Regions from separate parts of the Kitasatospora sp. NPDC001683 genome, predicted to be linked through region 3. Evidence: riboswitches for the same ligand, from Rfam matches in the RefSeq annotation. Region 3 holds a riboswitch; each other region holds the start of a gene.
The links. A riboswitch is a leader RNA that binds a small molecule or an ion and turns the genes downstream of it on or off. The one in region 3 is predicted to bind cobalamin.

Region 1 (9,391 bases), on a different contig from region 3:
GGCGCAGCGCCCGGCGGACGGTACGGCCCTGCTGGGGGCGCTGGCGGCGGCCCGGTCGACGGGGCAGGACCCGGCGGCCGTCCACGACCAGATCACCCGCGGCTGGCAGACCCTGGCCCTGTAGCCATCAGCCGCCGACCGCCACCTCGGGCTCGTGCCGCACCGGGAAGTTGACCGAGTTGGCGATGAAGCAGGCCCGGTGCGCCTGAGCGTGCAGGTCGAGCGCCTGCTCCGCCATTCCCGCCTCGGCGACCTCGACCGCGGGGTGCAGCACCACCGAGGTGAAGTGCCCGCCCTCCGGGGACACGGCCATGGTGCCCACCGGCCGGTCGGCGTACGAGGTCACCACGACCCCGTTCGCCGCGCACAGGTGCAGGTACGAGAGCAGGTGGCACTGGGCGAGCGAGACGAGCAGCAGCTGCTCCGGGTTCCAGCGGGCCGGGTCGCCCCGGAAGACGGGGTCGGCGGAGCCGGGGATGGTCGGCAGGCCCGCGGCGGACACCTCGACGTCGCGGGAGTAGGAACGGTGGTCGTTGGTGCCGGTGCCCCGGTTGCCGGTCCAGCTGATCTCGGCGGTGTACTCGTGCTGCCTGGCCATGGGGGTGCCTCCGTGGGAAGGGCGGTTCGCTGCGGACAGTCAACCGCAGGAGGCCACCCGCGGAGCTCAACGCGGCGTGGTCATCCGCGTGAGGATCGCGCCGGCGCAGTCGTCCACCGAGGCCCGCGAGGTGTCCACGACCAGGTCGTACCCGACCCCCTCGTGCACCGCCGAGGCCTGGGCGGCGGCCATCCCGGTGACCCGGTCGCCGCGCGCGGCCTCCCGGGCCGCGGCCACGGACGGGTCGCAGTGCACGCCGACCCAGAGCACGTCCAGGCCCGCCAGCGCCGTGCGCCACCGCTGCTGCGAGGCGGCCCCGCCGAGGAACACCTCGTCCACCACGACCGGCGCCCCGGCCCGGGCCATCGCCGCCACGCCGATGCTCCAGGCGGCGTCCAGCCGGGCGAAGACCGGTCCGACGGCCACCGTGCCGTCCCCGCCCTCCAGGCCGCCGATGCCGCCGTCACCGCCGAGCAGCCACGGCGGCAGCGCCTCCACCATGGTGTCCGCGCCGAGGTGCAGCCACGGCTCCGGCAACAGCTCCTGCAGGCGCCGGGCGATGCTCGACTTGCCGGAACTGGAGCCGCCGTTGAGGACGATCACGTGCATGCGCCCACCCTACGGTCGCGTGCCCGACCCCGTCGCGGAATCGAACGCCGCCGCGGCGGCCGCGAACGAGGAGGCCAGCGCGGGCGCCCCGGCCCAGTGCAGGTGCAGGTACGAGGCGTGCACGGTGCCGCCGGCGAAGCCCTCCGTGCGCGGCCCGGTCGGCAAGTGCCAGCCCCAGGCGGGGTGTTCGCCCGCGCCCGGCTCGCAGACCGTGCGGTGGAACTCGTGCCCGCGCACCCGGGTGCCGGCCGGGGCGAGCGGGGAGTCGTGCAGGGCGGCGGCCTCCCGGTAGCCGAGGGTGAGCCGTTCGGTCATCCGGGCGGTGGCGTCCAGCACCCCGCACATCGGCAGGCCGTCCAACTCCCGCCCCAGGTACAGCAGTCCGGCGCACTCGGCGGCGATCGGCCCGCCCGCGGCGGCGAATCCGGAGATCGCCGAGCGCAGCGCGGCGTTCCCGCTCAACTCCCGTACGTACAGCTCCGGGAAGCCGCCGCCGATGACCAGTCCGGCGGTGCCCTCCGGCAGCGCCGAGGCGTGCAGCGGGTCGAAGGGGACGACCTCCGCGCCCGCAGCGCCCAGCAGTTCGGCGTTCTCGGCGTACGAGAACGAGAACGCCGCGCCGCCTGCCACCGCGATCCGCGGCCGCCCGGGGACGGGCACGACCTCGGTCGACGGGTCCCACGGTTCGGCGTCCAACTCCGGTGCCGTGTGAGCGAGTTCCAGCAACGCGTCCAGGTCCACCGAGGAGGCGACCAGGGCGCCCATGTCCGCGACCGCCTTGACCGCCTCCGCCGAGCGTTCCACCGCCGGGATCAGCCCGAGGTGCCGGGACGGCGTGGCGACCGCCGCCGAGCGGCGCAGCGCGCCCAGCACGGGCACCCCGGAGCCCTCCTCCAGGGCCTCCCGCAGGAGTTGCTCGTGCCGGTCGGAGGCGACCCGGTTGAGGATCACCCCGGCGAGCCGCACCTGCGGGTCCCAGGACGCGAAGCCGTGCACCAGCGCGGCCACCGAGCGGGACTGCGAGGAGCCGTCCACCACCAGCACCACGGGCGCCCGCAGCAGCTTGGCGACGTGCGCGGTGGACGCCAACTCCCCGCGCCCGGACGCCCCGTCGAACAGGCCCATGACGCCCTCGACCACCGCCACGTCCGCCCCCGCCGCGCCGTGCAGGAACAGCGGGGCGATCCGCTCCGGCCCGCACATGAAGGCGTCCAGGTTGCGGCCCGGACGCCCGGCGGCGAGCGCGTGGTAGCCCGGGTCGATGTAGTCCGGGCCGACCTTGTGCGGCGACACCGCCAGTCCACGCGCGGCGAGCGCCGCGATCAGGCCGGTGGCGACGGTGGTCTTGCCGGCGCCGGAGGAGGGGGCGGCGACGACCAGGCGGGGGACGCCCCGCAACGGGCTGGTGCTCAAGGGGTCACCACTCGATGCCGCGCTGGCCCTTGCGGCCGGCGTCCATGGGGTGCTTGACCTTGGTCATCTCGGTGACCAGGTCGGCGAATCCGGTCAGCGCCTCGGGCGCGTACCGGCCGGTGATGACGACGTGCTGGCTGCCCGGGCGGTCCTTGAGCACGGACACCACCTCGTCCGGGTCGATCCACCCCCAGTGCATCGGGTAGGTGAACTCGTCCAGCACGTAGAAGCGGTAGGTCTCGGCCGCGAGGTCCCGCTTGACCTGCTCCCAGCCCTCCTTGGCCGCCTCCTCGCTGGACATCTCCTGCTCGGCGGAGCGCTGGATCCAGGACCAGCCGGAGCCCATCTTGTGCCAGTCGACGGTGCCGCCCTCGCCGGAGGCGCCGAGCACGCGCAGCGCGTTCTCCTCGCCGACCTTCCACTTGGCGGACTTCACGAACTGGAACACCCCGACCGACCAGCCCTGGTTCCAGGCCCGCAGCGCCATGCCGAAGGCGGCCGTGGACTTGCCCTTCCCGGGGCCGGTGTGCACGGCGGTGATCGGCTGGGTGCGCCGCTGGCGGGTCGTCAGTCCGTCGTCGGGAACGCTCTCGGGGACGCCCTTGGGCATGTCGGTCAGGCCGCCTTTCGCATCGAAGTGGTGGTCGCACGAGTGGTCGCACGGTTCTCGCGGACGAGCGAGGCCACGCCCTCGGCGCGCAGCTCGTCCAGGCTGACGGCGCTGCCGCCGAGCAGCCCGGCCAGGGTACGGGCCAGGCCCAGCCGGACCGGTCCGGACTCGCAGTCCAGCACCACGCTCGCGGTGCCCTGGGCGGCGAACAGCGCGGCCGCGCGGTGCGAGCGGGCGAGCGCGTCCCGCCCGCCGGTGGCCCGGCCGTCGGTGACCACGACCAGCAGCGGGCGCCGGTTCGGGTCGCGCAGCCGCTCCACCCGCAGCACCTCGTGGGCGCGCAGCAGGCCGGCGGCCAGCGGGGTCCGCCCGCCGGTGGGCAGCGACTCGAGGCGGGCCGCACCGACCTCCACCGAGGAGGTCGGCGGCAGCGCCAGTTCGGCGTCCGCACCCCGGAAGGTGATCATGCCGATCTTGTCCCGGCGCTGGTAGGCGTCCATCAGCAGCGACAGCACCGCGCCCTTGACCGCGGTCATCCGCTGCCGGGCGGCCATCGATCCGGAGGCGTCCACCACGAACAGCACCAGGTTGGACTCCCGTCCCTGGCGCACCTGTTCGCGGAAGTCGTCCTTGTGCAGCACCAGCGCCCGGCCGGCCCGCCCGCGCGCCACCTGGTGCGGCGCGGCGGCCTGCAGGGTCGCGGTCAGGTGCAGCCGGCTCAGGGTGCCCTGCGGCCGCCGGGCCCGGACGGTGTGCCCGCCGGTGGTCTCGGCGGGGGAGCGGCGGCCCTGGGCGCCGTGGCCGGTGCCCTGCACGGTGAACAGTCGGGTGCGGTACGGGTCCCCGGCCGCGACCGGCGCCGACTCCCGGGCGGGGGAGGGGTGTTGGGCCGGGACGGGCTGCGGCGTGGGTGCCTCGGCGTCCGAGGCACCGCTCTCGGGGGCGGACGCCTCCGGGATGCCGCCGTCGGACGGCTCCGGAGCGCCACCGCCGTCGGGGCCGCCGCCCTCCGGACCGCCGCCGTCGGGGTCGCTCCCGTCCGGACCCGGCCCGTCGCCCTCGGGCTCCGGGTCCTCCGGCTGGGAGTGCTCCTCCAGCGTCCGGTCCAGCTGCTCCTCGTCCAGCCCCGGAGCGTCGAACGGGTTGCGCCGGCGCCGGTGCGGCAGGGCCAGCTGGGCGGCCTTGCGGACGTCCTCCTCCAGCACCTCCACCCGCCCCGCCCAGGCGGCCAGCGCGACCGCGGTCCGGGCCATCACGATGTCCGCGCGCAGCCCGTCCACCTCGAAGGCCGCGCACACGGCCGTGATCTGACGCAGTGCCACATCCGTCAGCTCGACCTTGGGCAGCAACTCCCGGGCGGCGGTGATGTGTTCGGCGAGCTCCCGCTCCTGTGCCGCGAACCGCGCCGCGAAGCCGGCCGGGTCGGTGTCGTAGGCGAGCCGGCGCCGGACCACCTCGGCCCGCTCGGCCGGGTCCCGGGTGGCGGCGATCTCGACGGTCAGGCCGAAGCGGTCGAGCAGCTGCGGCCGCAGCTCGCCCTCCTCCGGGTTCATCGTGCCGACCAGCAGGAACCGCGCCGCGTGCCGCACCGACACGCCCTCGCGCTCGACGTACGAGCGCCCCATCGCGGCGGCGTCCAGCAGCAGGTCCACCACGTGGTCCTGGAGCAGGTTCACCTCGTCGATGTACAGCACGCCGCGGTGCGCCTTGGCCAGCAGTCCGGGCTCGTACGCCTTGACGCCCTCGGCCAGCGCGCGCTCCAGGTCGAGCGAGCCGACGATCCGGTCCTCCGCCACGCCGACCGGCAACTCGACCAGCTGGGACGGTCGTTCGTGACTCGCGACGGCGGCGTGCGGCCCGTCCGGGCACTGCGGGTCCGGCGCGGCCGGGTCGCAGGCGAAGCGGCAGCCGTCCACGGCGGCGATGGAGGGCAGCAGCCCGGCAAGCGCGCGCACCATGGTCGACTTCGCGGTGCCCTTCTCGCCGCGCACCAGCACACCGCCCACGGCCGGGGAGACCGCGTTCAGCAGCAGCCCGAGCCGCAGGTCGGCCATGCCGACGATCGCGGTGAACGGATAGCGGACGTCACTCATGCGTCACTCCCAGGTGCCCCGGGCGGGAGGAACGGCAGCGTTCCGGCCGCCGGCACCCCGCCCTCGATCAGCTTCCACAGCGCGTCGGTGTCCGCGTGCTCCTCGATCAGGTCGCCCAGCCGGTCCAGCCGGGCCTCGCGCGCCGCGGCGAAGGAGGTGTCCGGCGCCGGCACGAACGCCCGGCCCGCCAACTCGGCTACCTCGCACAGGAGTTCGCGGCGGAAGCCGTCGTTCTCCAGTGCGCCGTGCCAGGTCGTGCCCCAGACCGAGCCGACCCGGCAGCCGTCCAGCCCCTGCCCATCGTCATCAGAGATGAACGGTTCCCCTCCCTCGACCGACACCACCCCGTGGTGGATCTCGTAGCCCTCGACCCGCTGCCCGTACGCCTCGCCCACCGGCCGCGCCAGCACCTTCTCGGCACCGAAGCGGACGTCCGTCGGCAGCAGGCCCAGCCCGCCGACGAGCCCCGCCTTCGACTCCACCTCGTCCTCGATCGAGCGCGCCAGCATCTGGTAGCCGCCGCAGACCCCGAGGATCGGCAGCCCGGCCGCCGCCCGCGCCTTCAGCGCCGGCTCCAGGCCGCGCTCGCGCAGCCAGGCGAGGTCCGCCACCGTCGCCCGGGTGCCGGGCAGCACCACCAGGTCGGCGTCGGCCAGCTCCTCCGGCCGGGTGGCCCAGCGCACCAGCACGCCCGGCTCCTGCGCCAGCGCGTCCAGGTCGGTGAAGTTGGACAGCCGGGGGAAGCGCACCACGGCCACCCGCAGCACGTCCGCCCCGAGCGGCCCTGGCCCGTCCACCCGGTCCACCACCGTGGACAGGTCCAGCGAGTCCTCGGCGTCCAGCCACAGGCCGGGCAGCATCGGCAGGGTGCCCAGCACCGGACGGCCGGTCAGCTCGTGCAGCATCTCCAGCCCGGGCGCCAGCAGTTGGGCGTCACCGCGGAACTTGTTGACGAACCAGCCCGCGACGTGCCGCTGGTCCTCCGCGGACAGCAGCGCCAGCGTTCCGTACATCGCCGCGAAGACCCCGCCGCGGTCGATGTCCCCGACCACCACCACCGGCAGGGCGGCGGCCGTGGCCAGGCCCATGTTGGCGATGTCCCGGTCGCGCAGGTTGATCTCGGCGGGCGACCCGGCGCCCTCGCACACCACCACGTCGTAGCGCCGGCGCAGGTCCGCCAGGCACTCCAGGGCGCGCTCCAGCAGGACGGGCTTGCGCTCGCGGTAGTCCAGCGCGCCCACCTCGGCGACCGGCCGGCCGAGCAGCACCACCTGGCTGCGGCCGTCCGCGCCGGGCTTCAGCAACACCGGGTTCATCGCCGCCTCCGGCTCCACCCGGGCGGCCTGCGCCTGCATCGCCTGGGCGCGGCCGATCTCGGCACCGTCGGCGGTGACGAAGGAGTTCAACGACATGTTCTGCGCCTTGAACGGCGCGACCCGCACGCCCTGGCGAGCCAGCCAACGGCAGATCCCGGCCGTCACCACGCTCTTGCCCGCGTCCGAGGTCGTCCCGGCGACCAGCAGCGCGTTGCTCATGCGTCCACCTCGCTCCGCTCGGCAGGCGCTTCGCACAATGCGCACCTTCCGATGACGAGCTCGCTGCGCTCGCTCATGCGTCCACCTCGCTCCGCTCGGCAGGCGCTTCGCACGATGCGCACCTTCCGATGACGAGCTCGCTGCGCTCGCTCATGCCCCACCCCTCCTCTTGCCGAACAGCATCCGCAGCAGGACGTGCCCCGCGACCGTCGTACCCAGCGCCAGCGCGCCCACCCGCCGGGACAGCGTGCAGGCCCGCTCGATGTCGTCCACCGTCACCGGCCGCAACTCCCCGCCCAGCACGGGCCGGTGCTCCACGCGTTCACGTGGCTCCGCACTCGCCTCCGGGCGCTCCTGCCCCGGAGCCGACGGTCTCCCCCAACCTGGCGGCTGGGAGGTGCCCCCGCGCTCCGGCGCGCCCTTCGGCTCGTGCGGGTACCGGAGCGTCCCGCCCAGCCGCACTCCCACCGCACCCGCGAAGGCCGACTCGGCCTGGCCCGCGTTCGGGCTCGGGTGGGCGGAGCCGTCCCGGCGCCAGACCCGCCAGGCGGTCCGGGGCTCGGGCGCGGCGGCCACCGTCAGCAGCGCGGTGAGCCGGGCGCCCGGCCAGCCCGCGACGTCGTCCAGCCGGGCCGAGGCCCAGCCGAAGCGGGCGTAGCGCGGCGAGCGGTGGCCCACCATGGCGTCCAGGGTGTTCACGGCGCGGAAGGCCAGCAGCCCGGGCGTGCCCGCCAGGGTGCCCCAGGTCAGCGCGTTCACCACGGCGTCGGCGGTGTTCTCGGCCACCGACTCGACCACCGCCCGGGCGATCTGCTGCCCGTCCAGCGCGCTCGGATCCCGCCCGCACAGGTGCGGCAGCCGCTCCCGGGCGGCCGTCAGATCGCCCGCGGCCAGCGAGCGCCCGATGGTGCGCGCCTCCCTGGTCAGTGAGGTGCCGCCGAGCACCGTCCAGGTCGCGGCCGCCGCCAGCGCGGCCCGGCCCAGCGGACGGCGCCCGACCGTACGGTCCAGCGCCAGCGCGCCGGCCGCGACCGCGCCCACGCACAGCGCCGTGTACCCGGCCCCGGCGGTCCGGTCGTCGCGCCACACGCGCCGCTCCAGGCGGGTCGCGGCGCTGCCGAACAGGGCGACCGGATGGCCGCGGCGGGGGTCGGCGAAACGGGCGTCGGCGGCGTAGCCCGCGACGGCGCCCAGCGCGAAGGCGGCGGCGCGGGTCAGCGGGCGCACGGCGGCGGGCCGACGGGGCGGGGCAGCCTGCATCGCGTGGGTGTCCTCACTCAGGGTCCGCGCCCTGGATCGACGTACCGGGGGCGAGAGTCTCCTGGCTTCCGGGTCGGACGCACCCCCGGGCCTTCCAGCGGCTCCTGACGGCCCGCCGTGGCACTTCCGAGCGTGCTCCCCGGTGACAGTGGCGGGACCGCGCCGGACTCGCACCGGCTTCCTCTCCATGCCTCCGTTTGGCCCCAGGATCCCATCACGCGGCCGAACCGGGAGTCAACCGAGGTCGCGGAGGGGTTGGTCACACGACGGACCGGTACCGGCCACCGATACCGGCCTGTGCGATCGCCCAGCGCGGGGGAGGGCCCGTCAGCTCCACTTCGTGCGTTCGGCGGCTGGGACGGACCGAGGGCCGCACCTACGGTTCGGTGCCATGCGCCGCAGAAAGTCCCCCGCCACTGCCGCCCCTCCCCCCGTGCCGTTCTCACCCGAGGCAGCCCGCGCCCACCGGGCCGGCCTCGGCCTGACCCCCGAACAGGTCGCCGAAGGCATGGCCGCGCACGGCGTACGGCTGCTGGCCGGGCACGTCCTCGCCTGGGAGAACGGCGACCTGCGCCCCGGCGAGGCCGAGTTCGTCGCCCTGGCCCGCGCCCTCTGGTGCCCGGCCGACCAGCTGATGGGCGGCCGCCCGGTGAGCCTGCGCGACCACCGCCTCGCCCGGGAACTCAGCCCGGACCTCGTCGCCGAGCGGGTAGGCGTGCCGCTGCCCGCCTACCGGCAGGCCGAACTGACCGGCCACTGGGACGGCGACCCGGACCAGACCCACGCCCTCGCCCAGGTGCTCGGCCTGCGGCTGACCGAACTGATCGAGGCCACCGGGCGCGGCGAGGCCCTCGACCGCCTCCTACGCCAGTGCGTGGGCAGCCGCTGGCAGCCCCACCTGCGGCCACTCGCCCACCTGGTCCCCGTCCCGGAAGCCGACCTCGCCGCCGTCCTCCCCGTCCTCCATCAGGAACACCACGTCCCCTCCCACTGGGGCGCCACCGCCCAGCCCCGCACCCCCACCCCGCCCCTCACCCCCCGCTTCTGGCACCTCCTCAGCACCCACAACCCCGCCATTCCGGTCTGACCCCCCCCAATCGGGCTTCGCCTCGTGCGCCCACAACACCCCCGCCCCCTCGTGGGCGCGCGGGCTCCGCCTCGCACCCCCACGCCCCACCTCCCCCCACCACCCGACCAGGCGAGAGGGACGCGCTGCGGGAGGGGCGGTGGAGGGGGTGGCCCGGAGAGGGGCGTTGCGGGTGATTTTCAGACT
Region 2 (9,391 bases), on a different contig from region 3:
CTACGGCGGCTTCACCTTCGGCGACGGGCCCGCGCCCGAGCCCGTCGGCCTGGTCCGGCTGCGGCTGGCCAATGACGGCGGCTACGCCGACCTGCGCGGTCCCAACACCTGTGCGCTGGTCACCGACGCCGAGAAGGCCGCCGTCGCCGCCCGCCTCGGCCCCGACCCGCTGCGCGCCGACGCCGACCCGGAGGCCGCCTGGCGCCGGATATCCGGCAGCCGGACGACCGTCGCCGCGCTGCTGATGGACCAGAAGGTGCTGGCCGGGGTCGGCAACGTCTACCGCGCCGAGGTGCTGTTCCGCCACCGCGTCAACCCGCACCGGGCCGGCCGCGACCTCACCCGTCGCGAGTGGGACGCGATCTGGGCCGACCTGGTCGCCCTGATGCGCGAGGGCGTCGCCGCCGGCCGGATCGACACCGTCCGGCCCGAGCACACCCCCGAGGCGATGGGCCGCCCGCCCCGGGTGGACGACCACGGCGGCGAGGTGTACGTCTACCGCCGCGCCGCGATGCCCTGCCTGGTCTGCGGCACGGAGGTGCGGACGGAGGAGCACGCGGCGCGCAACCTGTTCTGGTGCCCGACCTGCCAGACGGCCTGAGGCGGGTCCTGAGGCGGATCCTGAGGCGGATTCAGCCCCGGGGGCGGGCCCACGCCGTAGGCTGGGGCCCGGTCCGGTCGGAGGGAGCGCACGGGTGGACGGCTACGAGGTGTCCAACAGCGTGTCGGGCACGGTGCACGGGGACGTGATCCAGGGGCAGAACGTCACGGTCCACCTGCCGCCTAAGCGCCGGATCCCGTACCAGGTGCGTCCGCCGCGGGCGAGCTTCGTCAACCGTGAGCGTGAACTCGCGGCGCTCACCGCCGCGTTGGCCAGGTCCGAGCAGGGCGGGCCGGCGGTCGTGGCCTTCAGTGGTCTCGGTGGGGTGGGCAAGACCGAGCTGGTGGCGAAGTTCGCCAAGGAGCGGGCGTCGCACTTCCCGGGCGGGGTGCTGTACGCCGACCTGAAGGCGTACCGGCACCGGTCCGCGGTGGACCTCCCCGGGGTGCTGGAGGGCTTCCTGCGGGCTCTCGGGGTCCGCCCTCCGGACGCGGAGGCCGAGCGGTTCGGGGAGTTCCGTACCGTCACCGCCGATCAGCGGTGCCTGATCTTCCTGGACAACGTCGAGCACGCCGCCGAGGTCCGGGCGCTGCTGCCGTCCGGCGGGCTGGTGGTGGCGGCGGGTCGGCGGCGGCTGGACGCGCTGCGGATGGAGGGGGCCGAGGTGCTCGAGCTGGACCGGTTGAGTGCGGCGGCCGGTGCCGCGCTCGTCCGCGGCTGGCTGAGCGCCGGGCGGGGCACCGAGGTGGAGGTGGCGGCGCTGGTGGAGCGGTGCCAGGGGCTGCCGCTCGCGCTGAACGCCGTCGGGAGCCAGCTGCTGGGCCGGGGCCGGCTGTCCGTCGGCCAGGTGGTGGCGGAACTGTCCCACCAGGAAGGCAGGTTGGCCATCCTGAACAACGAGGAGGGGAACCTCCGGGAGACCTACGACCCGGTGTACCAGCGGCTCTCCTCGCCCGGCCGGTCGCTCTACCGGCTGATCGGCGTGCACCCGGGGCCCTTCGTGTCGGCCGAACTGGCGGACGCGGTGGGCGTCGAGCGGGCGGAGGAGGCCCTGGACGAGCTGTGCGCCGTGCACCTGCTGGACGTGGTCGTCGACCAGGGGCCGGGGGAGCGCTTCCAGGCCCATGACGTGGTGCGGACGCACGCCTACGCCTGCGCCCGGGAACTGCCGGACCGGGGCGAGCTGTTGGCGCGGGTGGTGGCGTACTACCGGGGCAGGGCCTCGCTGGCGGACCGGGCGATGGGTGCGCGGCTGCGGCTGCAGGAGCCGAGCGGCGAGGACCTGCCCGGATTCCGCTGCGGGGCGGACGCGTTGGAGTGGCTCCACGCCGAGCGGGCCAATCTGCGCGCGGTGGTGGAGGCGGCGGCCGAGCGGCGGTGGCACGACGAGGTGTGGCGGCTGTGCGAGTCGCTGTGGCCGCTCTACCACGGCCGCAAGCTGTACGCGGACTGGATCGCCACCCACGAGGTCGGCATCGAGTCGGCCCGGTGGGCCAACAATCCGGACGCGGTGGTGCGGATGCACAACCAGCTGGCCCGGGCCCACTACGAGCGGGAGGAATTCGGGCTCGCCGCCGAACAGTTGGCGCTCGGTGCCGAGCAGGTGCCGCTGGTGGCCGACCGCCGGGTGGTGGGCGTGCTGTACGAGACGGACGGCCTGCTGTGCCTGGCCGACGGCCGTCCGGGGGACGCGGTGGAGAGGTTCACGCTGGCCCGGGAGGCCAACGAGGGCGATGCCCACGGCGAGATCGTGCAGAGCTACAACCTGGCGCAGGCGCTGATCGCCGACGGCCGTGCGGACGAGGCGCTGGCCGCGTTGGCCGGGGCCACCGTGCGGGCCGTGGCCACCGCGGACCACGACATGCTGATGAAGCTGCCGCTGGTGCACGCCCGGGCCCACCGGGCGCTCGGGCAGCTCGATCGCGCCGTCGAGCAGGCCGGAACCTGCGTCGAGCGGGCCAGGGCCCGCAAGCAGTACGCCAAGGAGGCCCAGGCCCACACCCTGCTGGTCGCCCTCGCCGAGCAACTGGACGACGCCGAACTGGCCGAGCGCAGCCGGGCGCGGCTGCGGGAGCTGCAGGAGCTGCCGGGCTAGGTTCCAGCGCTGAACGACACCCGGGTGCGGTGTTCGCCGGTGCGGACGGTGAGTCCGTGCTCGGGCAGGCCGGCCGGGTCGCCGCCGTCGGCGAGCCAGCAGGCGAGCGCCGAGCCGAGCAGCAGGGGGTCGAGGCTGGGGTCGGGGCAGCCGAAGTCCCGTTCGGCGCGGGCCTCGAGGAGCAGACCGCCGTGCAGCCGGAGCAGGTGGCGGGCCGGGCCGAGGGCGGCCACCGCGACGGCGAGGCCGGGCAGTTCGAGGGCGGTGTCGGCGAGCCAGCGGACGGCGGGGCGTTCGGCGTGCGGCTCGGTGCGGGCGAGGACCTCGGCGGTGTAGCGCAGGGCGTCGCCGGGGTGGTCGTCGGTGAGGGCGTGGAAGCCGCGCGGGGTGTGGTCGTCCGGGTGGAACGGGTAGCGCCGCAGGCTGACCTCGGTGCCCTCGCTCTTGCCCTCGACGTCGTACGCGGTGGGTCCGTCACCGGTCGGGCGGGGCGCGGGCTTGGGGTAGGGCGGCAGGACCGGTTCGCCCTCGGGTTCGTCCAGGCCGCCGAGGAAGGAGTAGAGCAGCGGGCGCAGCACCCGGGCGGATTCGCCGCGGTGGGCGAGCGAGCGGTCGGTGAGGTCGCTCAGGTCGGCGGGGTCATGGGCGAGGGCGAGTTCGAGCTGGGCGGCGAGGTCGCCGTCGGGGTCCAGCGCTGGTGCGTGCTGGCCGAAGGCGTAGCTGGGGGAGTGCGGGTCGAGTTCGGCGGCGCCGGTGGCGACGAGCAGGGTGCGGCGTTCCAGGGCGGCGCCGTAGACGGAGACCGAGCCGTGGTCGCCGATCAGGCAGTCGGCGGCGACGAGTGCGGCCTGCCAGCCCTGGTGGGGCGGGATGAGGCGCAGGCCCATCCGGCGGGCGTCGTCGAGCAGGGCTTCGGGGTCGTGCCGGCTCCACACGTTGGGGTGGAGCACGACGGCCACCGTGTACTCGTCGGCGGGCAGCCGGCGGACCAGCCGCTGCGGCAGGTCGGGATGGCGGCCGAATAACGAGTGTTCGCTCCAGGTGGAGTTGACGACGACGAGCCGGCGGCCGTCGACGGCGCCGAGCGCGGCGCGGTAGCCGTCGCGGGAGCGTTCGCTGCGCAGGATCCGGTCGAAGCAGGGGTCGCCGACCACCTGGGCGACGTCCAGTGCCTCGGGGCAGGAGACCCGTAGCCGGTCCAGCTGCTCGGGGTGGGAGAGGCCGAGGACGTCGACGAACACCCGTCCGCGGTGGGTGAGTTCATGGCGGGAGAGGCCGGCGGCGCTGACCGTGTCGCCGGTGGACTCGGTGACCAGGCGGTTGTAGCCGGCGCCGTGCGGCAGGACGACCAGGTGGGCGTCCAGACGGTGCATGGAGGCGTGGACGGCGCAGGCGACGGCCAGGTCGAAGCGGCGCTGGACGGCGTCCTCCCAGTCCAGCACGGTGTAGCCGGGCAGGCCGTGGAGGAAGTCGTCCAGGGCGCGGTCGGCGAAGGCGGAGCCGGGGTTGACGGTGAAGTACCGCTCGATGCCGTCCGGGTGCAGCAGGGTGAGGACGTCCAGGACCCGGGTCGCCGAGGTGAGGGTGCGGGCGACGGCCAGCACGCGGGCCTTGACCGGGCGGGTGTTCCAGCGGTCGGCGGGCCAGACGTGGGGGTGGGACGGCACATCGTGATCGTACTCATCCGGCCGCGTCGCGGCGCCGTTTCGCGGGTACCGGTCGGGTCGTCAGCCCGCGGCCGCGGTCGGCTCCTCGTGGTCGGCGGCGGCGCACTCGTCGAGGAGGGGGCGCATGCCGTCGTCCACGAGCCGGTAGCGCACCACGCGTCCGTCCTTGTCGCCGGTGACCAGGCCCGCGGTGCGGAGCAGGCGCAGCGCCTGGGAGACGGCGGGGTCGCGCATGCCGGTGGCGACCGCCAGGTCGCTGACGGCGAGCGGGCCGGCCCGGTGGAGGGCGAGCAGCAGGGCGAGCCGTCCGGGGTCGGCGAGCAGGGAGAACCGCTCGGCCCAGGAGCGGACGTGCTCGGTGTCACCGATGGCGGCGATGGCTTCGCAGACCCGGTGCCCGTCGATGGTGCGGTGGCCCGCGCGGTCGGCCGGTACGAGATGCATGCGGACATTCTGGCAGCTCACGACCTGTGATCCTGGACACCTGCACAGGTGCGCAACCTTGCGAGGGTGCCGTCCTGCCCCTACGGTGTTCCCCGCCGTGGTGCTCGGGAAGACCGGTGACGGACCCTCAACAGGTCCCACTCCGGAGCGGCCCTCGCCACTGTGATCGGGGGAGAGTTGTCCGGACCCACGTGCCACTGGGCGCCTCGTGCGCCTGGGAAGGCGGGTCCGGAAGCCCCGTAAGCCAGGAGACCGGCCACGGCATCTCACGACGTCATTCCACGAGGTGCTGGAGCGTGATCCGCAGATGACCCTGCCCGAAACCGCCACTCCCGCCGAGGCGGTCCCCTCCGTCCTGCCCACCTTCCGGTGGAAGCGCGAGGACACCATCCGTACCGCCGGGCTGATGGGGGTGATCCTGGCCATGCACGTGGTGGCGTTCGGGACCCTCGTCTTCCTGGTCGCCCCGCAGAACTACGCCGTCGGCACCCAGGTCTTCGGGGTCGGCCTCGGCATCACCGCGTACACCCTGGGCATGCGGCACGCCTTCGACGCCGACCACATCGCGGTGATCGACAACACCACCCGCAAGCTGATGGCGGACGGCAAGCGACCGGTGTCGGTGGGCTTCTGGTTCGCGCTCGGCCACTCCTCGATGGTGGTCGTCATGGCCGCCCTGGTCGCGGGCGGCGCCCAGCTGGCGGGCACGCTGATGGACGACGACTCGGCCACCCACAAGTGGCTCGGGATGATCGGCACCACGGCCTCCGGCGCCTTCCTGTACCTGATCGGCGCGCTCAACCTGGCGGCGCTGTTCGGCATCCTGAAGGTGTTCCGCTCGATGCGGGCCGGGCGGTACGACGAGGCGGAGCTGGAGGAGCACCTCGACTCGCGCGGCCTGATGGCCCGGATCCTGAACCGGGCGACCCGCTCGATCACCCGGCCCGGGCAGATGTTCCCGGTCGGCATGGTGCTGGGCCTGGGCTTCGACACCGCGACCGAGGTGACGCTGATGGTGATGGCCGGTTCGGGTGCGGCGGCGGGGCTGCCCTGGTACGCGATCGCGTGCCTGCCGCTGCTGTTCGCGGCCGGGATGAGCCTGTTCGACACCCTGGACGGGACGTTCATGAACTTCGCGTACCAGTGGGCCTTCTCCAACCCGGTGCGCAAGGTGTACTACAACCTGACCATCACCGGGCTGTCGATCGCGGTGGCCTTCATCATCGGCACCATCGAGCTGGTCGGCGTGCTGCACGAGAAGCTCGACCTGACCGATCCGGTGACCGGGTTCATCGCGGACATCTCGCTGGACAACGTCGGCTACGCGATCGCGGGGCTGTTCGTGGTGGTGTGGGCGATCGCGATCGCCTACTGGAAGCTGGCGGGCGTCGAGAAGCGCTGGACGCCTGTGAAGTAGCCCGTCGGTGCAGCCACGTCGGTGTGGCCCCGTCGGTCACGCCGTCGCGAGCAGCAGCGTGCCCGCGACGGCGAGCCCGGCGCCGACCAGCTGGACCGGGCGCAGCCGTTCCTTCAGCACCCCGCGCGCCAGCAGCGCCGTCACCACCGGGTAGAGCGAGGCGAGCACGGCGGCCACCGCCGCCGAGCCGCCGTGCGAGGCCAGGGCGTACGTGGCGTTGCCGGCGACGTCGACCAGCCCGACGCCGGTGAGCAGGGGCAGCCGGGAGCGCAGCTCCGGCAGCAGCCCGGAGGTGTCGGTGCCGCGCAGGCCGATCAGCAGCGCGGCACCGCCGACGAGGACGTTGACGACCCGCTGGACGCACAGCACGAGCAGCAGCCCGCCACCGGCCGAGGCCTGCGAGAGCAGGGACATGTTGGCGCCGAAGCCGAAGGCGGCGGCCAGGCTGAGCAGCAGGGCGGTGCGGGCGGCGGACGGCCCGCCGCGCTCGGGCCCGCCGGCCAGCACCACGCCGGCCACCGCGACCGCGATCCCGGCCAGCTGGCCGAGGCCGGGCCGCTCGCCGAGCGCGAGCCCGACGCCGACCGGCACCGCGACGCCGACGGTGGCCAGCGGGGACACCACGCCCATCGGGCCGAGTGCCAGCGCCCGGTAGAAGGCGAGCATCGCGAAGGGGCCGATCACCCCGGCGGCGACGGCGTACCAGAGGGCGGGGGAGGCGTCGGCCCAGCCGCCGGTGGCCAGCAGGGCGAGGAGCAGGACGACGGTGGCCGCGGTCTGGGAGACGACCACCACGGCGAGCGCGGGCAGCCGGCGGGTGAGGATGCCGCCGCCGAAGTCGCCCAGGCCGGTGAGCAGGCTGGCGGAGAGGGCGAGCAGGACGGTCACTTGAGGGTCCTGGAGTTGTTTGAGGACAGCACAATGCACTCCGAAGTACAGTCGGATGGACTTGTTGCCGGAACGGCAGCGTAGTGCACTGAACTGAACTCGACCGAACAATATTCTGTACGTCTCGTACGGTGGACACCGGAGGACTGCCCGCGTGCCGGACCCCGACCTCGTCTCCCGGGCCCTCGCCCGGAACGTCAAGCGGCTGCGCACCGAGCGCGGCCACACCCTGGACGCCCTCGCCGCCCGCTCCGGAGTGAGCCGCGGCATGATCGTCCAGATCGAGCAGGGCCGCACCAACCCGAGCGTGGCCACCGTGGTCCGGATCGGCGACGCGCTCGGCGTCTCGATCGCCACGCTGCTCGACTACGAGGAGGGCCCGGACGTCCGGATCGTGCCCGGCGACCAGGCCGTCCCGCTCTGGACCGGCCCGGAGGGCGGCACCGGCACCCTGCTGCACGGGATCGAGGCGCCCGGGCCGCTGGAGCTGTGGGACTGGCGGATGGCGCCGGGTGAGGAGTACTCCGCCGAGCCGCACCCGGCCGGGACGGTGGAGATCCTGCGGGTCGACGAGGGCGAGCTGACCCTGGTGCACGGCGAGCGGCTGCACGCGGTGCCGGCCGGCAGCACGGTCTCCTTCGACGCCTCCCACGCGCACGTCTACCGCAACGCGGGGGAGCGGGAGCTGCGGCTGACCATGGTGGTGTCGGTCCCGCCGCCGCGCTGAGCTGTTCTTCGGATGCCGAAGCGGCGCCTCCCCGGCGTGGGGGGCGCCGCTTTCGCGTGCCGTCGCTCCTGCGGGGTGTTCCTCCTGTCGGTCGGCGCTCTTCGCGGAAGTCGACGCGCCCGCCCACGACCGGGTCGTACTTGCGCAGGACCATCCGGTCCCGCAGAACCTCGTCCCGGCCTACCGCCGCGGCCCGATCGACCCGGAGGGGAGGCGACGGCGCGAAGGAGGTGAGGGGATGCCGGGGGGGCTCGCTCGTCGGGGGACGGGACGCGGCGCGAGCCGGTTGTGCTCGGCCGAGCGACTCGGGGTGCGGAGTGCGCCGCGCGGGGCGCCGTCGGCGGGCCGTCGCGAGGGGCGCAGTGGGGCGGTGGGGCATCGGGCGGGGGTGCTCGGCGGGCGGTTCGGGCCGGGGGTTCGTAGGCTCGACGCATGGTGGATGCGTACGCGGGTCGGCGGGAGCGGGTGAGGGAGCACTGCAGTGCGGCCGGGGTCGATGCGGCGCTGATCACCCGGGCGGCGAACGTGCGGTATCTGACGGGCTGCGCGCCGTGTGGGGCGACGCTGTTGCTGACCCGGGAGCGGGCGCTGCTGTCGCTGCCGGACGACCTGCCGCCGGATGACTCGGGGGAGCACCTGATCGCCCCGGACGTCACCCAGGTGCCGGTGTCGGCCGGGGCGGACACCGCGCTGGCGGCGGCGGCCGCGGCCGGGCGGCTGGGGGTGCGGGACCTGGCGGTGGAGGAGCACGACCTGACCGTCACCCGGCACCGGGCGGTGGCCGGCCTGGTGGAGGGGGCCCGGCTGGCGGACCTCGGCCAGGTGGTGGAGCGGCTGCGGGTGGTGAAGGACGAGCACGAGATCGCCGATCTGCGGATCGCCGCCGAGATCGCCGACCAGGCGCTCGGTGAGCTGCTGGAGTCGATCCTGGTCGGCCGGACCGAGCGGCACCTGGCGATGGAGCTGGAGCGCCGGATGATCGACCACGGCGCCGACCGGGCGGCCTTCCCGGTCTCGGTCGGCACCGGCGGCCACTCCGGCCAGCCCGCCCACCAGCCGACCGACCGCCGGGTGGAGGAGGGTGACTTCCTCACCGTGGTGATGGGCGCCCAGTACCGCGGCTACCGCGTCTCGACCGCCCGGACCTTCGTGATCGGCGCCACTCCCGCGCCCTGGCAGGTCGAGCTGCACCGGCTGGTCTTCCGCGCCCAGCGGGCCGGTCGGGAGGCGCTCGGGCCGGGCGTCGAGCAGTGCGTACCCGACCGGGTCGCCCGGCAGGTCCTGGAGGCGGCGGGCCACACCGAGGCCTCGCCGCACCCGGTGGGCCACGGCATCGGGCTGGAGATCAGGGAGGCGCCGCGCCTCGGTCCGTCGGACATGGGTAAACTGGACAGCCGCGTGCCGGTCACCGTCGGCCCAGGGGTCCACCTCCCGGGCAAGGGCGGGGTCCGGATCGAGGACACGCTCGTCGTGCGCCCCCTCGAAGAGGGCGGGCCCGAGCTGCTCACCATCACCACCAAGGAGCTCCTCGCCCTGTGACGGCGGCCCCCGA
Region 3 (9,391 bases):
GGCCTCTTCTACGCCACCATCGTCGGCCGGGTCCTCGTCCAGCCGCGCCCCACGGAAGCAGCGTGATCGCCATGTCCGCCCATCCCCGACGGGCCGGCCTGCTCCGTCGTCGACTGGCGCTCCCGCTGCTGACCGCCACCCTGCTGCTGCTCGCCGCCTGCGGCCCCGCCGACCCGGGCTTCGCCCTGCAGGACGACCTCGCCCAGGCCGCGCCGACCGCCACCGGCCCCGGCGCCACCCCGAGCACCCCCGCCAAGCCCAGGGCGCTGCCCACCGGCGTCCCGTACGACGTCACCCCGCTGCTCAAGCCGGGCCGCAAGTACCTCGGCGCCGCCCTGCCCGACGTGCCCGCCTCGATGGACGCGCTGCCCGGCTACACCGCCGCGATCGGCAAGCAGCCGAACATCCTGGAGTACTACGCCCACTGGAAGGGCGGCTTCGACACCGCCGGCGTGCGCCGGATCTACCAGGCCGGAGCCCTGCCCTTCATGGCCTGGGAGCCGTACGACCACTCGCTCGCCTCGATCGCGGCCGGCGACACCGACGACTACGTGCGCGGCGTGGCCAAGGCGGTCGCCAAGCTCGACCAGCCCATCGCCATCAGCATCGCCCACGAGATGAACGGCGACTGGTACCCGTGGGGCCGCAAGACCGCCAGCCCCCAGGACTTCGTCGCGGCCTGGCGCCACGTGCACGACCTGTTCGACCGGGCCGGCGCGACCAACGTGATCTGGGTCTGGAGCCCCAACATCACCGTCCCCGCGCCCAACACCCGCCTCGCGCCGTACTACCCGGGCGACGACTACGTCGACTGGGCCGGCATGACCGGCTACTTCACCAACGACAGCCCCAAGACCTTCGAGGCCCTGTACGGCGCGACGATGGCCGAGATCCGCACCTTCTGCAAGAAGCCCTTCTTCATCAGCGAGACCGCCGCCGAACAGGGCAGGCACCAGCGCGACTTCGTCGACCAGCTGTTCACCGGGCTGGAGGCGCACGACGACATCGTCGGCTTCATCTGGTTCAACATGATCAAGCGGGCGGACTGGCGGGTCGAGACCGTTCCGGACACCCTCGCCGAGTTCAAGAAGCGCGTGTCCGCCCCCCGCTACGGCTTCGACATCCGGAACCCATGATGAGCACAGAGCCCGAGTCCTCCCCCCAGCACCCCCTCGACGCCGAGCCGATCGCCCCCGATGGGGCCGCACCCCGCCGAGCCGCGGCCGTGGCCGTGGCCGTGGACAACCCCGACGGCGTCGAGCTGGCCCCGTACACCATCCCGCAGGTCCCCGCGATCGGCTGGGACCCGGCCTCCAGCCCCCGGCGGCGCTGGATCGCCCGCGGCCTGCTCGGCGCCGTCCTGGCCGTCCAGGCCGCGCTCTCGCTGCGCCTGCTCGCCGCCGCGCACCCCGACGAGGCCGCCGCCATGGTCGCCGGCCGCCAGCAGCTCGACCACCTCCTGCACGGCACCCCGGTCACCACCGACCTGCTCGACCGCGTCCCCGGCTCGCCGTGGCTGTACCCGCCGCTGGCCGGCGCCGCCGCGAACGCGGGCGGCATCTGGGGCACCCGGCTGCTCAGCCTCGGCTTCGGACTGCTCACCACGGTGCTGCTGTACTCGCTGACCCGGCGGCTGTTCAACGAACGGGTCGCCATCTGCGGCATAGCCGCCTACGCCGTGCTGCAGTCCACCGTCGTGGTCGGCTTCTACGGCGCCCCCGAGTCCCTCGCCGTCCTCCTGGTCGCCCTCACGGCCTGGCTCACGGTGCTCACCGCCCGGCGCTCACCGGCCCTGGTCCTGACCGCCGCCCCGCCCGCCGCGCTGGCCTGTGCCGTCGCGTACTCGGCGGTCCTGGCCGTCCCCGCCCTGGTCCTGCTGGCCCTCGCCTGCGCCTGGCCGCACCGCCGGCCCGGCCCGGCCGCCCTGCGCGCCCTGCTGCTGGCCGTCGGCACCGCCCTCCTGCTGCTGCCCTACGGCCAGTTGGGCAAGGTCGCGCACTGGTCCCCCGCGCACGGCAACGCCCCCGGCTCGGCCGGCTCCATCCTGCTCGGCACCCTCCAGTGGGGCGGACTGTTCACCGTCCTCGCGGTGGCCGGCACGATCTCGTACGCCCGCCGCGAGCAGATGACCGAACACGAGTCGCCCGAGGGCGAGCGCGCCGCCACCACCCGGGCGGGGCGGGTCCTGCTCGGCGCCGTGCTGACCGCCACCGCGCTGCTGATCCCCGCCGTCCACCTGTCGACCGGCACCTCCGGGGCGCTGTTCCGCCACCTCGGCTACGGCATGCTGCTCGCCACCCCGATCGCGGGGCTCGGCCTCACCCGGCTGGTCGGCGCCCACTTCCGCCACCCCCAACTCGGCATCCTGGTCTGGGTCGCGCTGCTCGCCCTCGGCATGGAGCAGTCCGCCCTGCGCTACCAGAACGGGCCCGACTCCGGCCGCCTGCTGGCCGTCCTGCGGGCCCACGCCGTTCCCCAGGGCCACTACCTCACCGAGGTCGACGGACTCGCCGAGTACTACCTCGGCAGCGTCTCCAAGCCCGAACAGTGGGTCTCCGCGCGGGCCGGGACGGACTACCGCGACGGCGCCGGAATGCAGCACCACGGCGAGGACGGCAGCACCGCCGCGATCCGGGACGGCTGGTTCACCATGGTCGTCCTCGACAGCACCGCCCCGGAGGCCACCGACCGGGCGCTGAGCGCCGCCCTGACCGCCAGCGGGCACTACCGGCTGATCGCCCAATTCACCTCCCCGACCGGCGATTCGAGTACGTACAAGGTCTACCTGAAGCACTGACGGGCCGCCCAGCCCGTCGGCGCGCACGACACGACAGGCACAACATATGGTGCCGCCGCAGTCAGCCGGCACTACATGTATGCTCACTCCTGCTGTCGATGCAGGGGAACCCGGTGAGAGTCCGGGACTGCCCCGCAGCGGTGTGCGGGCGGCCCCAACAGCCGTACCCGCGAGTCCGAGTACCTGCCGGACAGCGTGCGCCACGGCCCTCCCGCAGAGGCCGCGCCGGCACTCAGCACCACCCCTCCGGGCCTCGCGGGCGGGCCGGGGAGACACCTCGCGCGACGCGTCCCCGCGTTCGCGCCGTGCTCCCCTGCCCAGATCGGCCCGGGTGACCCCGATCACGCCGCCGATCGCCGCCAGGAGAGAGCGCCTTGACCACCGCTGCCTCAGCCACCCTGCCCACCCAGGGCTCCGGTACCGCCTTCACCGACCCGACGGTCTCCGACCCCGGAGGCGCGCTGCTGCGGCTGCTCACCGACCGCAGCGCCGACCTCACCGAGGTCGACCCCGGCCATGTCGCCGCCGCCGCGCTGCGCGGTCGCCACGCCGGCTCGGACTTCGCCGAGCTGCGCGGGCTGGCCGTGGACGCCGCCGCGTCGATGATCGCCGAGGACCCCCAGTACTCGAAGCTCGCGGCCCGCCTGCTCGCCCTGGAGATCGTCGACGAGGCGAACAGCCAGGGCTCGGTCTCCTTCTCCGCCTCGATCGCCGTCGGCCACACCGAGGGCCTGATCGGCGACACCACCGCGGCCTTCGTCGCCAAGCACGCCGCCGCCCTCGACGCCCTGATCGACACCGCGGGCGACGACCGCTTCGAGTACTTCGGCCTGCGCACCGTCCAGTCCCGCTACCTGCTGCGCCACCCGATCACCCGCAAGGTCATCGAGACCCCGCAGCACTTCCTGCTCCGCGTCGCCTGCGGCCTGGCGGTCGGCGACACCGAGCAGTCGGTGCGCGAAGTGGCCGAGCTGTACGGCCTGATGAGCCGCCTGGAGTACCTGACCTCCTCGCCGACGCTCTTCAACTCCGGCACCCGGCACCCGCAGATGTCCAGCTGCTACCTGCTCGACTCGCCGCTGGACAACCTGGACTCGATCTACAGCCGCTACGCGCAGATCGCCCGCCTGTCCAAGCACGCCGGCGGCATCGGCCTGTCCTACTCGCGCATCCGCTCGCGCGGCAGCCTGATCCGCGGCACCAACGGCAAGTCCAACGGCATCGTCCCGTTCCTGCGCACCCTCGACTCCTCGGTCGCCGCCGTCAACCAGGGCGGCCGCCGCAAGGGCGCGGCCTGCGTCTACCTGGAGACCTGGCACGCCGACATCGAGGAGTTCCTCGAGCTGCGCGACAACACCGGTGAGGAGGCGCGCCGCACCCACAACCTCAACCTGGCGCACTGGATCCCGGACGAGTTCATGCGCCGGGTCAACGCCAACGAGGACTGGTCGCTGTTCTCCCCGGCCGACGTGCCCGAACTGGTCGACCTGTGGGGAGCCGACTTCGACGAGGCCTACCGCAAGGCCGAGCTGGCCGGCAAGGCCGTGCGCACCATCCCGGCGCAGACCCTGTACGCCCGCATGATGCGCACCCTCGCGCAGACCGGCAACGGCTGGATGACCTTCAAGGACGCCTCCAACCGCGCCGCCAACCAGACCGCGCTGCCGGGCCGCACGGTGCACTCCTCCAACCTGTGCACCGAGATCCTGGAGGTCACGGACGACTCCGAGACCGCCGTCTGCAACCTGGGGTCGGTCAACCTCGGCGCGCACGTGGCTGCCGGGGCCTCAGCGGACGACCTGCTGGGCGCGATGGACTGGGAGCGGCTGGACGCCACCGTCCGTACCGCCGTGACGTTCCTCGACCGCGTGGTGGACATCAACTTCTACCCGACCGCCGAAGCCGGTACGTCCAACTCGCGCTGGCGGCCGGTCGGCCTCGGCGTGATGGGCCTGCAGGACGTCTTCTTCAAGCTGCGGATCGACTTCGACTCGGCCGAGGCGAAGCAGCTGTCCACGCTCATCTCCGAGCGCATCATGCTCACCGCCTACGAGCGCTCCGCCGACCTGGCCGAACAGCTGGGCCGTCACGAGGCCTACGGCGAGACGCGTGCGGCGCGCGGCGAGCTGCACATCGACCACTTCCCGACGGCCGCCCCCCAGTGGGCCGACCGCTGGACGGCCCTGCGCGCCCGCATCGCCGAGACCGGCCTGCGCAACTCCCTGCTGCTCGCGATCGCCCCGACCGCGACCATCGCGTCCATCGCCGGCGTGTACGAGTGCATCGAGCCGCAGGTGTCCAACCTGTTCAAGCGCGAGACGCTCTCCGGCGAGTTCCTGCAGGTCAACCCGTACCTGGTGCGGGAACTCAAGGAGCTCGGCGTCTGGGACCAGCAGACCCGCGACGCCCTGCGCGACGCCAACGGCTCGGTGCAGGAGTTCAACTGGCTGCCGGCCGAGGTCCGTTCGCTCTACCGCACGGCCTGGGAGCTGCCGCAGCGCGCGCTGATCGACCTGGCCGCGGCGCGCATGCCGTACCTGGACCAGAGCCAGTCGCTCAACCTGTTCATGGCGGCGCCGACCATCGGCAAGCTCAGCTCGATGTACGCCTACGCGTGGAAGGTCGGTCTCAAGACCACCTACTACCTGCGCTCGCGCCCGGCGACCCGCATCGCCCAGGCCGCCTCCGGCGCCGCCCGCGCCGCCGCGCCCGTGCCGGTCAACACCCCCGCCCTCACCCCGGAGCAGGAAGCCGCCATCGCCTGCTCCCTGGAGAACCCCGAGTCCTGCGAGGCCTGCCAGTAATGACTGCCGACGACCGCAAGATGCTGCTCGACCCCGGCTTCGAGCTGACCCTGCGCCCGATGCGCTACCCGTCGTTCTACGACCGGTACCGGGACGCGATCAAGAACACCTGGACCGTCGAGGAGGTGGACCTGCACTCCGACGTCGCCGACCTCGCCAAGCTCAGCGAGGGCGAGCGGCACATGATCGGCCGCCTGGTCGCCTTCTTCGCGACCGGTGACTCGATCGTCGCCAACAACGTCGTGCTGAGCCTCTACAAGCACATCAACTCCCCGGAGGCGCGCCTGTACCTGTCGCGCCAGCTGTTCGAGGAGGCCGTGCACGTCCAGTTCTATCTGACGCTGCTGGACACCTACCTGCCCGACCCGGAGGACCGCGCGGCCGCCTTCGCCGCCGTGGAGAACATCCCCTCCATCGCGCAGAAGGCCAAGTTCTGCTTCAAGTACATGAACGCGGTCGACCACATCGACTCGCTGCAGACCAAGGAGGACCGGCGGGCCTTCCTGCTGAACCTGATCTGCTTCGCCGCGTGCGTGGAAGGCCTGTTCTTCTACGGCGCGTTCGCGTACGTGTACTGGTTCCGGTCGCGCGGTCTGCTGCACGGTCTCGCGACCGGCACCAACTGGGTGTTCCGTGACGAGTCCATGCACATGGACTTCGCGTTCTCCGTGGTGGACACCGTCCGCGAGGAGGAGCCCGACCTCTTCGACGACGAGATGGCCAAGCAGGTCACGGAGATGCTGGAGGAGGCCGTCGAGGCCGAGCTCCAGTTCGCCCAGGACCTGTGCGGCGACGGCCTGCCCGGTATGAACACCGCGTCCATGCGCGAGTACCTCCAGGCGGTTGCCGACCAGCGACTCGCCCGCCTGGGCCTCCCGATCCGCTACGGGTCCACCAACCCGTTCGGCTTCATGGAGCTCCAGAACGTCCAGGAGCTGACCAACTTCTTCGAGCGTCGCGTGTCGGCGTACCAGGTCGCGGTCGAGGGCTCGGTGTCCTTCGACGACGAGTTCTAAGACAGGTCGTCCAGCGAACAGCGGAGCTGCCGAGATGGCAGCTCCGCTGTTCGCTACCCGGCGTTCAGGAGTAGCCCAGGCAATGCCCAAGCTCCAACAACGTGTGATCGAGGGCCCGTTCGGGCCGATACAGATCAGCCACGACCGCTGGCCGTCCGTCATCGCCCGCGTGCAGGGGGCGGGGATGCCCACCGTCACGGTGGTGCCCGACCGCGACCACGGCGCGATGAACATCAACGGGCACGACGTGCCGACCACCCGGGCCCGCAACCGCACCCGCACGGCTGTTGTCGGCGACCGCGCCTACGAGCTGAGGCCGACCAGCCTCCGCCGGGCCGAACTGCGCCGCAACGGCGTGCTCATCGCCCACGCCCGCGGCACCTACCGCTCGTACGCCCCGGGGAGCACCATCCCCGGCCTCGACGCCCGGGTGAACTGGTCCCAGGGCATCGACCCCACCGACGTGGCGGTCGGCCAAGCCATGCTCCTCGCCTTCGGCGCCGGCGCCCCGGGCGCGCTGCTGAGGTTCTGCCTGTTCTGGTACGACAACTTCGGCCCCAACTGACGCCTACGGAGCGAACTTCAGAGCGGGTTCGCGCAGCCACACCCACTGCTGCTCCGGAGTGACGGTGATCCCGTAGTCGTACGGCGTCGGCCGGTCGAGGGTCTCCCACTGCGACCAGGCGGTCAGCAACTCGTCCCCGATGCGGCGCGGGCCGCCTTGGTGCAGCACAGCACTGCCGTCGCCCCGCGCGGACAGGGCCGCCCACGAGGCGTTGCCGTCGTGGATCCAGGCGTTGACGCCGTCCTCGTCCCGGCCGGTGATCAGGATGGCGTCCGGGACGGCGACGCGCACCGCGAACCGCAGGTCCCAGTTGTCGGCGAGCGGGGCGAGGTCGCGTTCGACGATCCGCTCGGATTCCGGGTCGCCGGTGCCGCGCACCTGCGCGTAGCCGCCCGAGACCGGGACCGGCCCGGACCGGTCGGCCATGAACTGCCCGAGGCCCTGCACCCAGCCGCTCGCGGTACGCCCGTCGGTGGCCACCGTGAGCGCCACGTGCCCGAGCCGACCCCACGGGTAGACGATCCGCCCGCCTGGTTTGGCCGCCTCGATCCACTCGTACGGAACAGTCTCGACGGCGTAGGTCGCATGGATCCGGTCGAACGGGCCACCGGGCGGCACACTCCTCATGGCGTTGCCGACGAACACCTCGGCAGCCGCAAGCCGCTTGCGAGCGAGAACGGCAAGGCCTTCATCTATCTCGGTGGAGACGACCAAACCGGGCCCCGCGCGCCAGGCGGCGAGTGCACAACTCCAGCCCTGGCCTGTGCCGATGTCCCAAACCGTGTGGCCGGGCTCCAGCCTCAGACTGTCCAGCATGTCCGCCACCACCGAGGGCCCGGAGAGGCTCGATGAGGGAAGTCCATCGGTGACCTGGGTGACCGCCGCCGCATCCGGATCGGCGTAGAGCTCGTCCGCCCAGCCGGCCGGGTCGCTCGCACGGTCGACCGGCACGTACGAGTACCCGTCCCACCGCCACAACCGATCCGGCGCGAACGCATCACGAGGCAGCGCTGCCATGGCCTCACGGAGCCACGGCGAGTCAGCCGGCCACGCGCCCCGCTGCTCCATCACGGCGTCCATCCGCTCGCGGCGGTCAGCCAGGTCACCGCTCACTTCTTGTGCTTCCCGTCCCCCGGCGGCGGAGGCGGGACCTGCCCATCGGCGTTGCCCGGTGGTGGAGTTCCCTGCCCCGGGTCCGGCGGCGGCTTCTCGTGCTGCCCCATGCGTCGCTCCCTTCGGGCACGGACACGTTCGGGGCCCACCCTTGCGTGGCAGCAGCCCTCGATGCCAGACGCGCAAAGGCGCACCAGGGGCGCACACACCCGAGGCGCGCGCTGGCGAAGACGAAGGTGCCCCGCACGGCCACAGCCCGTGCGGGGCATCGCTGTTGGTTCAGAGGGACGGAAACTCACCACCCTTGACCCCGGCGAGGAAGGACGCCCACGCCTCAGCCGGGAAGAGCAGAGTGGGCCCATCCGGATCCTTGGAGTCTCGGACGGCCATCCCGTTCGACGCAAGGCGACCGGTCTCCACGCAATCATTCGCCTGAGCGCTGTAGCTGCTCTTGTACCAAGCCCGAACAGCCATCTCCGGTAGGGCCATTGCGCTCACACCTCTGTCTAGTCTCGTGCTCACATCTCTGCCGCGATTGCGGAGATCATATCCAGCGAGTTCGCAGGGTTCAGGGCCGAAGACCGGAGGTACTCGAAGACCAGACCATATCCGTCCAGCTCTGCTTGCTGCTCCATGTAGTGGCTGCTCGTCAGGGTCTCCAGGAAAACGGCCCCAGGATTCGGCGAGTCGGTGAACCCGAACATCACGAACGCTCCGCACGCACCAGCCGTGGCGCCGAAATCCAACGGAACAACCTGCAAGGTTACGTTCGGAAGCTGTGCAACCACGGCAAGGTGATCAAGCTGCGCTCGTTGGACATTCCTGCCTCCGACGAGACACCTGAGCACAGGCTCCCAGATGATCGCCCAAAATCTGGCCGGGTCAGGCCTGGAGAGAACCTCCTTCCGCTCCATCCGAATCTTGACGAGTTGATCGATGCGTTCCGGGCGAACAGCAGCCGGGTTGGCCTCCAGTACCGCGCGGGCATACTGCTCGGTTTGCAACAGTCCCGGCACGACCATCGATTGCCATGTGCGGATGTACCGGGCATCCCCTTCGAGTCCCAGGAAGTCCGCATAGGCCGACGGAATCGTGT

Region 1: another riboswitch for cobalamin. It lies ahead of ACWCYO_RS27755 (cobalamin biosynthesis protein); the one in region 3 lies ahead of ACWCYO_RS15575 (ribonucleoside-diphosphate reductase subunit alpha).
Region 2: another riboswitch for cobalamin. It lies ahead of ACWCYO_RS26505 (Nickel transporter NicT); the one in region 3 lies ahead of ACWCYO_RS15575 (ribonucleoside-diphosphate reductase subunit alpha).

Annotation. Positions count from the first base shown of each region.
Region 1 covers NZ_JBSFGK010000061.1:17-9,407, reverse strand. The annotation lists gene ACWCYO_RS27790 (serine/threonine-protein kinase) at 1-124, shown strand, start outside; gene ACWCYO_RS27785 (OsmC family protein) at 128-598, opposite strand; gene ACWCYO_RS27780 (chloramphenicol phosphotransferase CPT family protein) at 665-1,207, opposite strand; gene ACWCYO_RS27775 (cobyrinate a,c-diamide synthase) at 1,217-2,620, opposite strand; gene cobO (cob(I)yrinic acid a,c-diamide adenosyltransferase) at 2,625-3,230, opposite strand; gene ACWCYO_RS27765 (putative cobaltochelatase) at 3,236-5,323, opposite strand; gene ACWCYO_RS27760 (cobyric acid synthase) at 5,320-6,858, opposite strand; gene ACWCYO_RS27755 (cobalamin biosynthesis protein) at 7,009-8,118, opposite strand; cobalamin riboswitch at 8,174-8,301, opposite strand; gene ACWCYO_RS27750 (transcriptional regulator) at 8,552-9,205, shown strand.
Region 2 covers NZ_JBSFGK010000055.1:26,974-36,364, reverse strand. The annotation lists gene ACWCYO_RS26525 (Fpg/Nei family DNA glycosylase) at 1-601, shown strand, start outside; gene ACWCYO_RS26520 (AAA family ATPase) at 696-2,696, shown strand; gene ACWCYO_RS26515 (hypothetical protein) at 2,693-4,363, opposite strand; gene ACWCYO_RS26510 (ArsR/SmtB family transcription factor) at 4,424-4,807, opposite strand; cobalamin riboswitch at 4,889-5,082, shown strand; gene ACWCYO_RS26505 (Nickel transporter NicT) at 5,115-6,224, shown strand; gene ACWCYO_RS26500 (EamA family transporter) at 6,261-7,112, opposite strand; gene ACWCYO_RS26495 (helix-turn-helix domain-containing protein) at 7,267-7,839, shown strand; gene ACWCYO_RS26490 (M24 family metallopeptidase) at 8,272-9,378, shown strand.
Region 3 covers NZ_JBSFGK010000024.1:35,982-45,372, forward strand. The annotation lists gene ACWCYO_RS15560 (glycosyltransferase family 2 protein) at 1-66, shown strand, start outside; gene ACWCYO_RS15565 (glycoside hydrolase family 26 protein) at 72-1,136, shown strand; gene ACWCYO_RS15570 (glycosyltransferase family 39 protein) at 1,133-2,797, shown strand; cobalamin riboswitch at 2,870-3,002, shown strand; gene ACWCYO_RS15575 (ribonucleoside-diphosphate reductase subunit alpha) at 3,196-5,601, shown strand; gene ACWCYO_RS15580 (ribonucleotide-diphosphate reductase subunit beta) at 5,601-6,617, shown strand; gene ACWCYO_RS15585 (hypothetical protein) at 6,700-7,182, shown strand; gene ACWCYO_RS15590 (protein-L-isoaspartate O-methyltransferase family protein) at 7,186-8,199, opposite strand; gene ACWCYO_RS15595 (DUF397 domain-containing protein) at 8,575-8,784, opposite strand; gene ACWCYO_RS15600 (helix-turn-helix domain-containing protein) at 8,814-9,391, opposite strand, start outside.